DNA from 4 places in the Psychrobacillus sp. FSL K6-2843 genome. Region 2 is predicted to be linked to each of the others. Evidence: riboswitches for the same ligand, from Rfam matches in the RefSeq annotation. Region 2 holds a riboswitch; each other region holds the start of a gene.

What was found. A riboswitch is a leader RNA that binds a small molecule or an ion and turns the genes downstream of it on or off. The one in region 2 is predicted to bind cobalamin.
Region 1: linked by a shared signal. The riboswitch ahead of MKY94_RS20785 (hypothetical protein) and the one ahead of MKY94_RS03125 (ABC transporter substrate-binding protein) in region 2 are both predicted to bind cobalamin.
Region 3: linked by a shared signal. The riboswitch ahead of MKY94_RS19105 (hypothetical protein) and the one ahead of MKY94_RS03125 (ABC transporter substrate-binding protein) in region 2 are both predicted to bind cobalamin.
Region 4: linked by a shared signal. The riboswitch ahead of MKY94_RS01220 (ribonucleoside-diphosphate reductase subunit alpha) and the one ahead of MKY94_RS03125 (ABC transporter substrate-binding protein) in region 2 are both predicted to bind cobalamin.

Annotation. Positions count from the first base shown of each region.
Region 1 covers NZ_CP152021.1:4,050,832-4,053,982, forward strand. The annotation lists gene MKY94_RS20780 (MFS transporter) at 1-676, opposite strand, end outside; cobalamin riboswitch at 779-968, shown strand; gene MKY94_RS20785 (hypothetical protein) at 1,196-1,414, shown strand; gene MKY94_RS20790 (hypothetical protein) at 1,763-1,939, opposite strand; gene MKY94_RS20795 (zinc ABC transporter substrate-binding protein) at 2,275-3,151, shown strand, end outside.
Region 2 covers NZ_CP152021.1:630,917-634,067, forward strand. The annotation lists gene MKY94_RS03110 (DUF2185 domain-containing protein) at 1-566, shown strand, start outside; gene MKY94_RS03115 (hypothetical protein) at 597-1,094, shown strand; gene MKY94_RS03120 (DUF1963 domain-containing protein) at 1,039-1,224, shown strand; cobalamin riboswitch at 1,381-1,523, shown strand; gene MKY94_RS03125 (ABC transporter substrate-binding protein) at 1,640-2,593, shown strand; gene MKY94_RS03130 (iron ABC transporter permease) at 2,586-3,151, shown strand, end outside.
Region 3 covers NZ_CP152021.1:3,768,232-3,771,382, reverse strand. The annotation lists gene MKY94_RS19120 (GNAT family N-acetyltransferase) at 1-90, shown strand, start outside; gene MKY94_RS19115 (spore germination protein GerW family protein) at 104-505, shown strand; gene MKY94_RS19110 (VanZ family protein) at 527-1,000, opposite strand; cobalamin riboswitch at 1,136-1,327, shown strand; gene MKY94_RS19105 (hypothetical protein) at 1,498-2,037, shown strand; gene MKY94_RS19100 (ABC transporter substrate-binding protein) at 2,041-2,979, shown strand; gene MKY94_RS19095 (DUF1700 domain-containing protein) at 3,102-3,151, shown strand, end outside.
Region 4 covers NZ_CP152021.1:228,307-231,457, reverse strand. The annotation lists gene MKY94_RS01220 (ribonucleoside-diphosphate reductase subunit alpha) at 1-1,143, opposite strand, end outside; cobalamin riboswitch at 1,301-1,480, opposite strand; gene MKY94_RS01215 (DUF418 domain-containing protein) at 1,688-2,893, opposite strand; gene MKY94_RS01210 (response regulator transcription factor) at 2,998-3,151, shown strand, end outside.

The DNA.
Region 1 (3,151 bases), 710 kb from region 2:
GAGCAATTAGAAATAGCATACGCAGGATAAAGCTTGCTTTCGAATAATGAATGATTTTCCCTAAACTCTCTTTCATTGTCTCCAATGTATTAATTCTTTCAGTTATTTTTATTGGTTTAAAATGATTCTCTTTCATAAAAATTATAAGAAAAATAGCCAAGCCTATCATACATACGCCTCCCACAATAATAGGAAGATTAATCATGTAGTAACCGGTTAAAATACTTAACGGAATGGCAATTAATTGACCTAAATTTCCAGCCTTAGCTCCCCTTATATATGCTAAAGAGGACTTCTCTTCTCCTATTTCATCTGCAATCCAAGCTTGCTGTGATCCGCTTGTAAAGGTATAGCCTATCCCCCATGCCACCTGGGCCAATAAAACCGTTATAAAATAAGGAAACAAACCCTCCAATAAAAAACCCGCCCCTATCAAAAAATAACCAATAATAATGGACAGCTTCCGGCTTTTTAAGTCAGATATGACGCCTGTTGGAATTTCAAAAAGAAATACGGTTAGCTCTAACACAGTTCCCACTAAAACAAGTTGCAACGGATCCAGCTTAACAACGCTTACTTGATACAACAGATTGACTGTAAATATATAAGTAAAAAATAATTGCGATAGAAAGCAAATATGAACATACAGCCGATACGAATCTTTCATTCTAATCATTTCCCTCACCTCTCTATTGATTATAAAAAGGGAAACCATCGGCCGCTTATCCAAATTTGCTATAATGAATACCTTTCTTTATGTTATAGTGAAAGAACAATTAAATAATGTGTAGATTTAGGTGTTCTTTTGTTAGCAAGAGAACTTAAAAGGGAAGTTCGGTGAAAGACCGACGCTGTCCCGCAACTGTAAATGGGAGCGATTTTTTATAAACCACTGTAAGGTTACTACGGGAAGGAAAGAAGAGCGATGAACATGAGCCAGGAGACCTGCCTATTTCAAGTACACACCACAAGCCTACGCGGATAGGGGGTGTTAAATGCAGCTATGTACAAGCAATAGCTTGAAAATACTGTCGTACGAAAAACATAATAAAATCACTGGAGCTATTGGGCTCCTGTTTTCAGCGTGGATTTTATTGAGTTTCCAAGCGTACTGACCATTAAATCATACTAACTAGCATCTTCTTTTTTATAAAAGAGGATGCTTTTTTATGTTAAAGGCGAAAGGATTTTGAAAATGAGAAAAGAGAATTTTATTGAACAATATAAACAAGTATTAATGACAAATTATGTTGCAAGTACATCAATATCTCTGCAGTCTATCTATGAAGAAATGAAAAAAGAAATTGAACTTAGTTCAACCTGGAGTATGAACGAAAAAAATATTTTTCTTCAAAATCTCATTGATGCCCATCATCAGATTAAAAATGAAATTTCAGGGAAATTGGAGGAATAAGTAAAGCGCATTCGCACGCTTCCAAAACGATTTTGCCAATATTAACTTTTGAAAAAAAGAATATATCTAAATTCTAGCTCCATGAACCCAGTGTTCAATTTATTTGGTTCGTTCAACAATCATCATTCATTGTATCTATTTATAAAACCAAAAGGCTATCTTCTATTGGAGTGGAAGGCGGAGACTCCAGTGGAGGATCACAAGCCACGGGTACCGCTCGCCGCGCCGAACGCATCCGCCTAAAGCTAAATCAAGCATGTCCCGAGTCATTTCAATACAAGTAGGATATTAATTAAGGATATAAAAAACGAACCAAATGAGATTAATCATGTGGTTCGTTTTTTTGATTTAAAGGTCTTGGTAATCCCTTTGATATTTTCCGCCGTCTTTAACTTCTGAATGGTACAAAGCTTTAAGAGCAAAGCTTTTTTCTAGGTCATGCTCCTTCATTACTTCCTTCAATCTCTTTGCTAAGTCAGGACTAAATTTTACTAGCTCTTCCATTTTAGATTTTGAATATTGCATATCGTTACCTCCCTACTATCATTGTTCATACAGTATAGCACTTGTATAAAATACATACGAAAAAATAAAGGTTTTTCGAGTATCTCCTTTTATGGAATTCTTTCTAAACAAAATGCCCTTCACTTGCGTATTCTACCCTAGATTTTCTTACCAACATATAGTCACCTTTTTTTCATTTTTACATAAAGTACTTTGACAATTCAAAAAAGAAGTGTTAACCTATTGAACAAATCTTTCCTTAAGGAAATTTATTATCATAAAAGAAAATAATATTTTTTTGGTCTAAAAGTTTCCTTTAGGAAATACTTTATTACAAAGGAAAAGGAGTGTGCTAAGTGAAAAAGATCTTATTTTTATTTATTGTGGCTGTTTTATTGGTTGGGTGTGGTAACAACAACGCAGGGGGTTCTGGGGAAGAAAAACCACTTGTCGTTACAACTACAGGGCAAATTGCAGATGCCGTAAAGATAATTGCTGGAGATTCTGTGGAGGTAAAATCCTTAATGGGCCCTGGTGTAGATCCACATCTTTATAAGGCTACTCAAGGCGATTTACAAGTATTAGAGGATGCAGATATTATTTTTTATAATGGTCTAGCGCTTGAGGGGAAAATGAGTGATATTTTTGAAAAAATGCAGAAGGACAAATCTGTAGTGGCTATTGGAGAAGTAGTTCCGAAAGATAGAATCTTAAATGACGAGGCTCATCCAGAATTATTTGATCCACATATTTGGTTCGACATTGAGGTTTGGAAATTGGCTACACACGAAATCACAAAATCACTTACGGAGGAATTTTCCACTGATGGAGATCAGTTTGCAGAAAACGAAAGAAAGTTCTTTGAGGAACTAGATGAGCTAAATGGTTGGACGAAGGAACGCATTAGTGAAATCCCCGAAGAGCAACGGGTTCTTGTTACCGCTCATGACGCCTTTAATTACTTTGGTGAAAGCAATGGGATGGAAGTTCGAGGATTACAAGGTCTTAGTACAGATGCTGAATACGGTCTAAAGGATATACAGAATATCGTTAATTTCTTAGTAGAACAAAATATTAAAGCGGTCTTTATCGAATCCAGTGTGTCAGACAAAGCCATGAATGCTGTAATTGAAGGTGCGAAGGAAAAGGGACACACCATACAAATTGGAGGAGAACTGTACTCGGATGCAATGGGAGCTGAAGGTACAGAAGAAGGAACTTATATCGGAATGT
Region 2 (3,151 bases):
CTAGCAAAGAAGTGATAGGTAATTTAAATATAGGAGATATGGTCAAACTAATCTTTGAAATCGAGACAAGAACAGACGGGTATGCGGGAGAAAAAATGTGGGTTGAAATTACTCACAGGGATATGGAGAACTTTAAGGGAATTCTTACGAATGATCCATTTAATCTAAGTGAGTTAAAAAGAGGACAAGAAGTATCATTTCGGACAGAACATATTTGTGACACGGAGTATAATGATCCATATTCATCCAAATGGGATTACTATTTTGACACAAAAATAATTGTGAGCAAAGATGTTTTGGAGAGAGATGAATTTAATTTTATGTTAAGAGACGAGCCAAGGGATGAGCAAGACTCTGGTTGGTCTGTATTAAGTGGTTATGAAGATGATGAATTTTTAAATAATCATGAAAATCTGCAATATATATCTATAGGGGTAATTTTAAATATTGATGACTCTATTTTAGCTTTTATTGAAGATTTACCCCTCTGTGCATATGAGAGAAATGACAATGGCGCATTCTACAAAATAAATGATTATGATTGGGAGTCCTACTTAAGTGAATAAGCTTGGACATAGATTTAGGAGGTAATTGCGTTGAATATTACTCAATTAAAACAATCACTATTTAAACGAGCTACGATTTTTGAAACAGGAGGATCTCGGCCGACGGAAGAATTGGGAGAGAGCTGGATAGGAAATGTTATGTGGGGTAGCGGAGAAAATAAATCTCCTCAGTTTGAACCAATATGTACTATATTTCTAAAGAATTTACCTTATGTACCGAAGGAGCTAAAAAACATTCAGTTAATCACTGTTTATATGGATTTTAATGTATATAATCATTTAATTGAAGATAATTTAGCTTCTTTTTTTAAGATAAATTGTTTTACTAATATTAATGAAATACAAAAGATAAATGAACAATCTTCAAGAATGAAGTCTTTTCCATTAAAACCAATATTAGTTGAGAACGATACCCCAGCATGGGATTCAGAAGATATAGAACCAGAAATTCAAGATGAAAAATATTTATCCCATGCACAAGGTTGGTGGATATCCATCCTATACACAGAGCGGAGTCTCATATGGTGAAGATTATCCGTTTGTCTTTCAGATAAGCTCTGATGCCAAGGCGCAATTCAATATAGTAGATAGTGGCAGTTTTTATTTTTTCTACAATCAAGATAAACAAGATTGGATTGTGTACTGCGATTTTTATTAATAGTCCAGTGATTACTCATAGATTACAAGGTTAAGAAATTAATGTTTCGCTAAACTCGGAAAATTGCTTGATATTAATTTATTTCTCGAATTTCTCATCTAGTCTCCATCTCGACAACATTTAATTATAAGGTATAATAAATGCAAAGCAGCAATGGAATATTTTTTGCGTAAAGGTGCTCTAGTTACGGATTGCTAGAGTTAAAAGGGAAGCTGGTTAAAGTCCAGCGCGGTCCCGCCACTGTTAGTGATGCATATGCATCATAAGCCAGAAAACCTGCCCTTACGTGCATACCCATTACCTACGCGGATAGGTCTGGTGTAGGTCAGCTATCGGTATTTTGTGGCAGATTTATACCTATCTATCTCTCATCCTAGGATGGGAGATTTTTTATTGATTTTAGGAGGAATGAAGGATGAAAAAGTTTTGGTTAATTATAGGAATGACCTTGCTTATGTTAGTTGGATGTAATGAGCAAGAGACACTTCCATCAGAAAAAGAAGATAGTTCAGAAATTGGAAATTCAGAAACTGCATTTCCGCTTACATTGACGGATGCTGTAGGCCAAGAAATCACATTAGAGGAAGTTCCGAAGACCATTATTTCCATGATTCCAAGTAATACGGAAATTCTATTTGCATTAGGGCTTGATGAGGAAATTGTCGGTGTTAATGATTACGAGAGTTATCCAGAGGAAGCCTTAGAAAAAGAAAAAATTGGTGGCATGGAGTATAACATTGAAAAAATTATCTCTTTGAATCCAGATATTGTCTTCGCTCATGAGTCCGTAGTAGGAATGGCTGACGCTGGGTTACAACAGCTACGAGATTCTGGTGTAAAGGTTTATGTAGTACAGGATGCAAAGGATTTTAACTTAACCTATACATCCATCGAGCAGATTGGTCGTGCAACAGGCAAGAATGAGGAAGCACAGGCCATTATAAAGGATATGAAGGCAAAGGTTGACGAAATTCAAGAAAAAGTTTCAAAAGTAGAAACAAAGAAAACAGTTTTTGTAGAAACCTCAGATGTGCCTGAGATCTATACTCCTGGTAATAATACATTTATGCAAGAAATTCTAACGATGGTCAACGCAGAAAATATCATGGCTGACCAAGAGGGCTGGTTCCAAGTCAGCCCAGAAGAAATTGTAAGTCGTAATCCTGATGTTATGTTAATCACGTATGATTACGTGGATGGCATTGTTGAAAAGGTCAAGCAACGTGATGGTTTCGATACAGTGACAGCTATTAAAAATAATGCAGTAGTACAAGTGGATGAGGATACCACAAGTCGCCAAGGTCCACGTTTAGTAGAAGGTTTAGAGGAAGTGGCGAAGGCTATCTATCCGGAGGCATTTAGTGAGTAAATCAATGATCGGTTACATCCTGTCACTGGCTACGTTGGCTGTAGCCATTTGGCTAGGTGTATCGGTCGGATCTGTAAAGGTGCCGATCAGTACTTTATGGGATACAGGAACAGATGCGATTGCAACTAATATAGTATGGAAGATTCGCATGCCGCGGGTTATACTCGCAGGATTAGTCGGAGCATCCCTGGCAATAGCGGGAGCGGCCTTTCAAAGCCTGCTTAAAAACCCACTAGCCGACCCTTATACACTGGGAGTGTCGTCCGGAGCATCTGTTGGTGCAGTGGCTACACTCTTTTTTGGAATTTCGGTACCTTTCTTAGGAATGTTCACCTTGCCTGTTTTCAGTATGGTAGGGGCATTAGTTACAATGCTCATCGTTATTTCCTTCGCAAAGCTAGTAGATCGCGCGATGAAAATGGAAACGATTATTTTAACAGGTATTATATTTAGCTCATTTCTTGGCTCAGTCATTTCCTTAATGATTGCTCTGACAGGTGAAGAGCTACGGCAAATTATTGGTTGGCTGTTAGGCAGTGTATCTATGAGGGGCTGGAG
Region 3 (3,151 bases), 990 kb from region 2:
GGTTTTAAGGTATTTGGAGTAGAAGAAATGGCTTTAAAGGATAGAGACGTCTATTACGAAGAACATCACATGACACTTATTCTAAATTAAAGGAGATAATTTAATGGAGGAAAAATCAAGTAACTTAGAAAAACAAGGGGGAAAGCTACCATTGTTTCAATCCCCAGTCCGTTCCATTTTCGAAAAGTTTTCCAGAGAAAAAGATGTGTCTCTTATATACGGAGAACCAATTGTATTGGAGAACAAAAGGATCTTACCTGTTGCCAAAGTTAATTATTTTGTAGGTGGAGGCGGAGGTGGAGGTGACACGATTTCCGATGAAGAAAATTCTACAGGTCAAGGAGAAGGAGGCGGTGGTGCCTTTTCGATAAAACCGGTTGGAGTATATGAAATCACTGCGGAGGAAGTTAAATTCAAGCCTGTCCTTCCGTTTAATCAAATACTTACTGTTTTTTCAGTAGTCACGCTAGGGATTGTTTTCTTGTTGAGAAAAAGATGTAAATAGATAGGGAAAGAACGCTTCCTTCTAAAGGTTAGCGTTTTTTCTATGCTTCAACCATTGAACAAACGTTAGCAGAAGCATGACAAAAATAGCCCCGCCTGTATCTAATAGAACATCCTGAAAAAGGGCAGATCGTCCACTCGTAAAGGATTGATGGAATTCATCTGCGACTGCTAGAAGAAAGGTAATCATTATTGCAGTAAGTTTTCGATACTTTCTCTTCGGCAAAGCAATATAAATAGCTAAACTAATCAAACCAAAATAAAAAAAGTGGACTCCTTTTCTTATTAAGAATTCGACAAATGCATAGTAGCCACGTTCCTCGACAGAGACATAGAATCCCCAATAAGGAATATGAAATAATGATAAAAAGGACTCCAATGGCTTGTTTGGAAGCCATTCTTTAAGCACGGCCTCCAAAGACTGTTGCTCGGAAGTCTGCCCGGAGGCTATAAATACAAAGACAAGTAAAAGTAAAAGTGGAATAAATTTTTTCATATAAAAACAGTAGCATAAATTGAATGAGAAACAAAATAATTGCAGACTTTATAGCTAATAAAAGAGTAAAAAGCTGGTTGTTTCACAAGCTTCTATCACCAATTGAAAGGCTATGGTACACTTACGATAAGTGAATAATTTTTGCAGGGAAAAGGTGCTGACTTGTCAGCTTAATTAGGGAATTCGGTGAAAAACCGAAGCTGTATCCGCAACTGTAAATGCTGATGAAATAAGAAAAATACCACTGTTGGCTAAAAGCCAATGGGAAGGTTCTTAGAGTAAAATGATGCATGAGCCAGGAGACCGGCCTTTTCTTGAACGTATAAATACTCTTCGGAAGTTAAGGGGTTGTACGGCACGTTTCTATTTTCGATTAAATTTCTAACGATAAATAGGTATTGCGCCGCCCTTTTTTAGGGTGGCGTTTTTTTGTGCTGTAAGAAGTTGAGTATTGTATTGCCGAAAATTCACAAATAACTTGGAAAGGGGGCAGAGCATTGAAAAAAGACATGCGATATATTTGTTATCCATTTATGAGAGAAAAGCCGTCTACAGTAGACTTTGAGATTCGAACAGACTCATTGACCACACGTATTGGATTGGCCGCATCTTTAACAAAAGATATTCCAAGAGTTTACGAGGATTTAATGTATCTGGCACCGATGGCATATCACGTAAATGGTTCTGTTAGAGGGAAGCTAGCAATCAATGAAGAGGATTTACAAATTCTAAGTGATATGTATGATTTCTACGTAAGTGAAGTGGAAGGAAGAGTAGATATATTCGTACTTCCACAAGGCTCAACAGCTGCATGTGAATTACACGTGTGTCGTAGTGAAGCAAAAAAATCTGTAAGGGCTTTACATAAAGTTTCATTAGAAAGAGAAGTACCAGAGATTTTGTTTGATTACACACAGCTATTAGCAAATGTATTGTTTGCAATGGCGGTATATGTAAATAAGCATCATGGAGTAGAAGAGATTCAATTTGTCAGTAAATCATATCCGATGAGAAATAAGAAAAAAGTGGAGGATTAACAAATGAATAAACAATTAAGGAATTGGTTAGCGGTACTAATACTTTCTATCTTACTTGTAGGCTGCCAAGAGGCTGAAAAAAATACAGCTGTTGAAACAGATTCTGTACAAGAAGTAAAAGAATATACTGTAACGGATGATATGGGGAAAGAAGTTACATTCGAAGAAGTTCCGGAAACGATTGTGTCTCTACAACCAAGTAACACAGAAATCCTGTTTGCCCTTGGTGTAGGAGATAAAATTGTTGGAGCTACAGAATACGATACCTATCCAGAAGAGGCACTAGAAATTGAACGAGTTTCCGATTCTATGAAGTTCAACGCAGAACGTATTTTAGAGATAAATCCAGATGTTGTGATTGCTTATACAACTGGATCTGAGGAAGAGCTTAAAGTGTTGGAAGACGCGGGGTTAGATGTTTTTGTCATTCAATCGGCGCTATCATTTGAAGACGTCTATGGAGATATTGAACAGTTGGCCGCAGTAATGGGAGTAGAGGATAAAGGAACCGATCTTGTTGACTCTATTAAAACTACTATTCAAAGTGTTCAGGACAAAGTATCAGGTGTAAGCGATCAGAAACACGTCTACTTTGAAATAAGCCCATCTCCAGAAATTTTTACAACAGGAAAAAATACTTTCCAACAAGAAGTTTTGAGTAAAGCTAAAGTTGTAAATATTTTTGGAGACCAAGAGGGATGGATTAAATTATCTGAGGAAGATGTCATTAAGAAAAATCCTCCGATTATCTTGACTACCGTAAATTATGTAGAAGATCCAATTGGTGAGATTAAGGCTCGTTCAGGCTGGAATCAGTTGGAGGCAGTGCAAAACAACTCCATTTTCCAATTAGATCAGGACATTATGTCTCGCCCAGGACCACGAATTGGTGAAGCTGTAGAACTAGTAGCTAAAACCGTTTATCCAGAGATATTTGAATAAAGTAGAAGTTGGTCTCGTTTTGAGGAGACCAACTTCTTTTGTTTTAAAACCGGTACCTTGCAATGAATAATAGTGTTATGGTATAGTACTATCTAATGAATAGTACCGAGGGAGAGAGAGACATGACAGCGAATATTTATATTGAGACGTTAGAAAAAGAGCTTTATATGTT
Region 4 (3,151 bases), 400 kb from region 2:
TTCTTCATACTTTTCTCTGAAAGAACCATCTCCACGTTTTTCATCATAAAAGTCTTCTAATGAGTAACCTTTGAGCTGACGAACCTCGTGAGGGTCAAACAAATGCCATTCTCCTCTTGCATCAACCTTTTCCATGAACAAATCTGGCAAGCATACACCAGTAAAAATATCATGTGCTCGAAGTCGTTCATCGCCATTATTTAGTCTTAAATCTAAAAATGTAAATATATCTTTATGCCACACATCCAAGTAAACAGCTACTGCACCTTGACGTTGGCCTAGCTGATCTACGCTGACAGCTGTATTGTTTAGTTGCTTTATCCATGGAAGAACCCCACTAGACGCTCCCACAAAACCTCTTATAGAAGAGCCACGGCTACGGACCTTGCCCATATAAACGCCTATTCCTCCTCCAAATTTAGAAAGTGTGGCTATGTCTGTGTTGCTATCATAAATTCCTTGTAGACTGTCATCAACCGTGTCGATAAAACAGCTAGAAAGCTGCCCGTGTGGCTTTCCTGCATTAGAAAGAGTCGGAGTAGCAACCGTCATATATAAATTGCTCATCGCCCAATAGGCTTCTTTAATTTTTTCTATGCGGTTTTCTTTTTCGTCCTTCATTAGCGTCATTGCAATAATCATCCAGCGTTCTTGTGGCAATTCTACAATAGTCTTATCAAAATCCTTCGCTACATAACGATCTAAAAGCGTTTTTAAAGCTATATATGTGAAGAGGAAGTCTCTTTCAGTAACGAGGATTTCTGCTAATTGCTCTAATTCCTCTGTAGAATAGGTTTCTATGATACGAGAATCATAAATTCCCTTAGCCGATAGCTTTTGAACGTTATCTGCAAACTTTGTATAGACTGCATCTGCCGTTGTATTTCTTCGTTCCGCTTGTTGCGAATATACTTCTGCTAAATAGATTCGAGCCGCCACAAATGTCCAATAAGGTTCATGTTCATCAAGAAAGCTCAGCGACTCTAAGGACATGGCTTTAGACCAGCTAGCAATATTGCCCTCTGGGTGTTTTTGTAGCCACTTGTCATGTGACCTCCTTAATGGTGCTATCTTTTCTTCCCCAAACTCCTGTGTTAATTGGTATAGTACCTGTTGTTTTTCTGTGTTTGAAATAGTGGTCATTTAGAATTCCTCCCTGTCTTTACATAACAAAAAAGCGATGGCTCTAGCCTCTTCGGCTGAGTCATCGCTCACGATTTTAAAGTAGGAAACAACAAGACGTATCGTTCGTTTAAAGATAGAGTCTCTCGCCCCCACCTCTCAACCCCCGAAGAAAGTGTTGCTTCACCGATAAACAGGCAGGTCTACTGGCTCGTGTTTCTTCCTTCTGCTGGCCTTCCCACGAAAAATCGCAGTGGCATATTCAACAGTCGTCCACACTTACAGTTGCGGGGACAGCTTCGGTATTTCACCGAATTCCCTTTTAAACCATAACGGTACCTTTTCATCGTATAAATACTATATATTGTGTTTTGATTACTTATATACCCTAACATATTGTGTTTAAACTTGTACATAGGTAAAAAGACTAGACGTTTGATACACAGCTTTATTTCTGTACATTAAACTAATTTCATATCCCTTTAATCGCTCTTTCTAATCTCTATTCTATATAAATTTTATAAGCTTTCGTAGCCGTATTATGAAAACTTACTTTCGTATTTATTCATACAGGCTTACCTTGCAGCTTTACCTTCTTTTTCTTAGCTTTCATATGACCGCTCCAGGAGAGGTTTGTACCCATTCGAAGAATCATTTCCAAGGGACCTCGTTTGAATACCTTCAAGTAGTAGTAGCTACCTATACATTGTAGAACAAAAATTACAAAGCCCAGCAAGACACTATTTAGCATGCCCAAAGAGCCAAATTGTCCTAAACCGTATCCGTAATAGATAAAAGTACAAATAACACTTTGCATAATGTAATTTGTTAAAGAAAGTTTCCCAACACTTTCAAAACCAATGAAAACCTTGTTACCTGAGAACTTTATAAATAGGATAGCAAATATACCAATATAGGATATACACAGTAATTGTGTACCCATTTGTAATAGAACTGCTGTCCAATTTGTTTCTTCTCCAATAATAGCGATAGATTTTAAAAGTAAACTAATTGGCAAAAGAGCCATACTTAATATATACCATTTTTGTTCTCGTTCCATGTGTAGAAATAAGCCACCCTTTGCAGCTGCCATACCAAACAAAAACATCGGTGACGTCAACAATGGTCCAAACAAAAGCATAAACAAGCTAAAAAATACTTTCTCCCCTTCACTTTCAAAATACAGTGGATCCTCTGTATTTCTGTGTTGCTTAATTTCCTCATAAGAGCCATTTTGATAGACTTCATTTGTGGTTTCTATGTATAATGATTGCTTTTCCAACTCTTCCTTACTTTTTTCTTCCATTCCGTAACTAAGAGCACCAGTCAATACAAACAAAACAGTTCCCCATATAATTAAAGTTTTCTTTTTTCTATTTAAAAAAAGTAATAGGAATAATCCCATTAACCCGTAAAAGGCTAGAATATCCCCTTCCCATAAATAGGTTGAATGAAGTAAACCTAGAATAAAAAGAAATATAAAACGTCTCCATAAATGCCTTTTTACTTTTCCGTTCTTTTTTTTAATTGATTCTGCTAGTTTTATTAATGAAAAACCAAACAAAAAAGTGAATATCGGCATAAAACTACCTTCTACTGCTATTTTAAGAATAGCATAAATAGTCTTGTCTGTGGCAGAAGCCGTAAAGTACTCTAATTCTTCCTTTCCCCATATACCGTAATGGAAAATTAACAAATTCGCTAATAATATACCAAACAAACTGATTCCTCTTAAAGCATCTATAAAACGCACTCTTTCTTCTTTCATCATGAAACCTCCTAAAAATATCTCTTAGTTAGTATAAAATGGTAAGCTTATAATAAATTGAAACTAACCTTACAGAAACCTTAAATATTTCTAGGAGTGATTTACTAATGGAAGAAACTAATATTTTGATAGTTGAAGACGAGCTTGCTATCGCTGAGATGGTAGAAATTATTTTAAGAAAAGAAAATTTTCGACATATTGTTATTTGTGAAACTTACCAGAAGGCAAGTAATTATATTTCTAATATGCATTATGATTTAT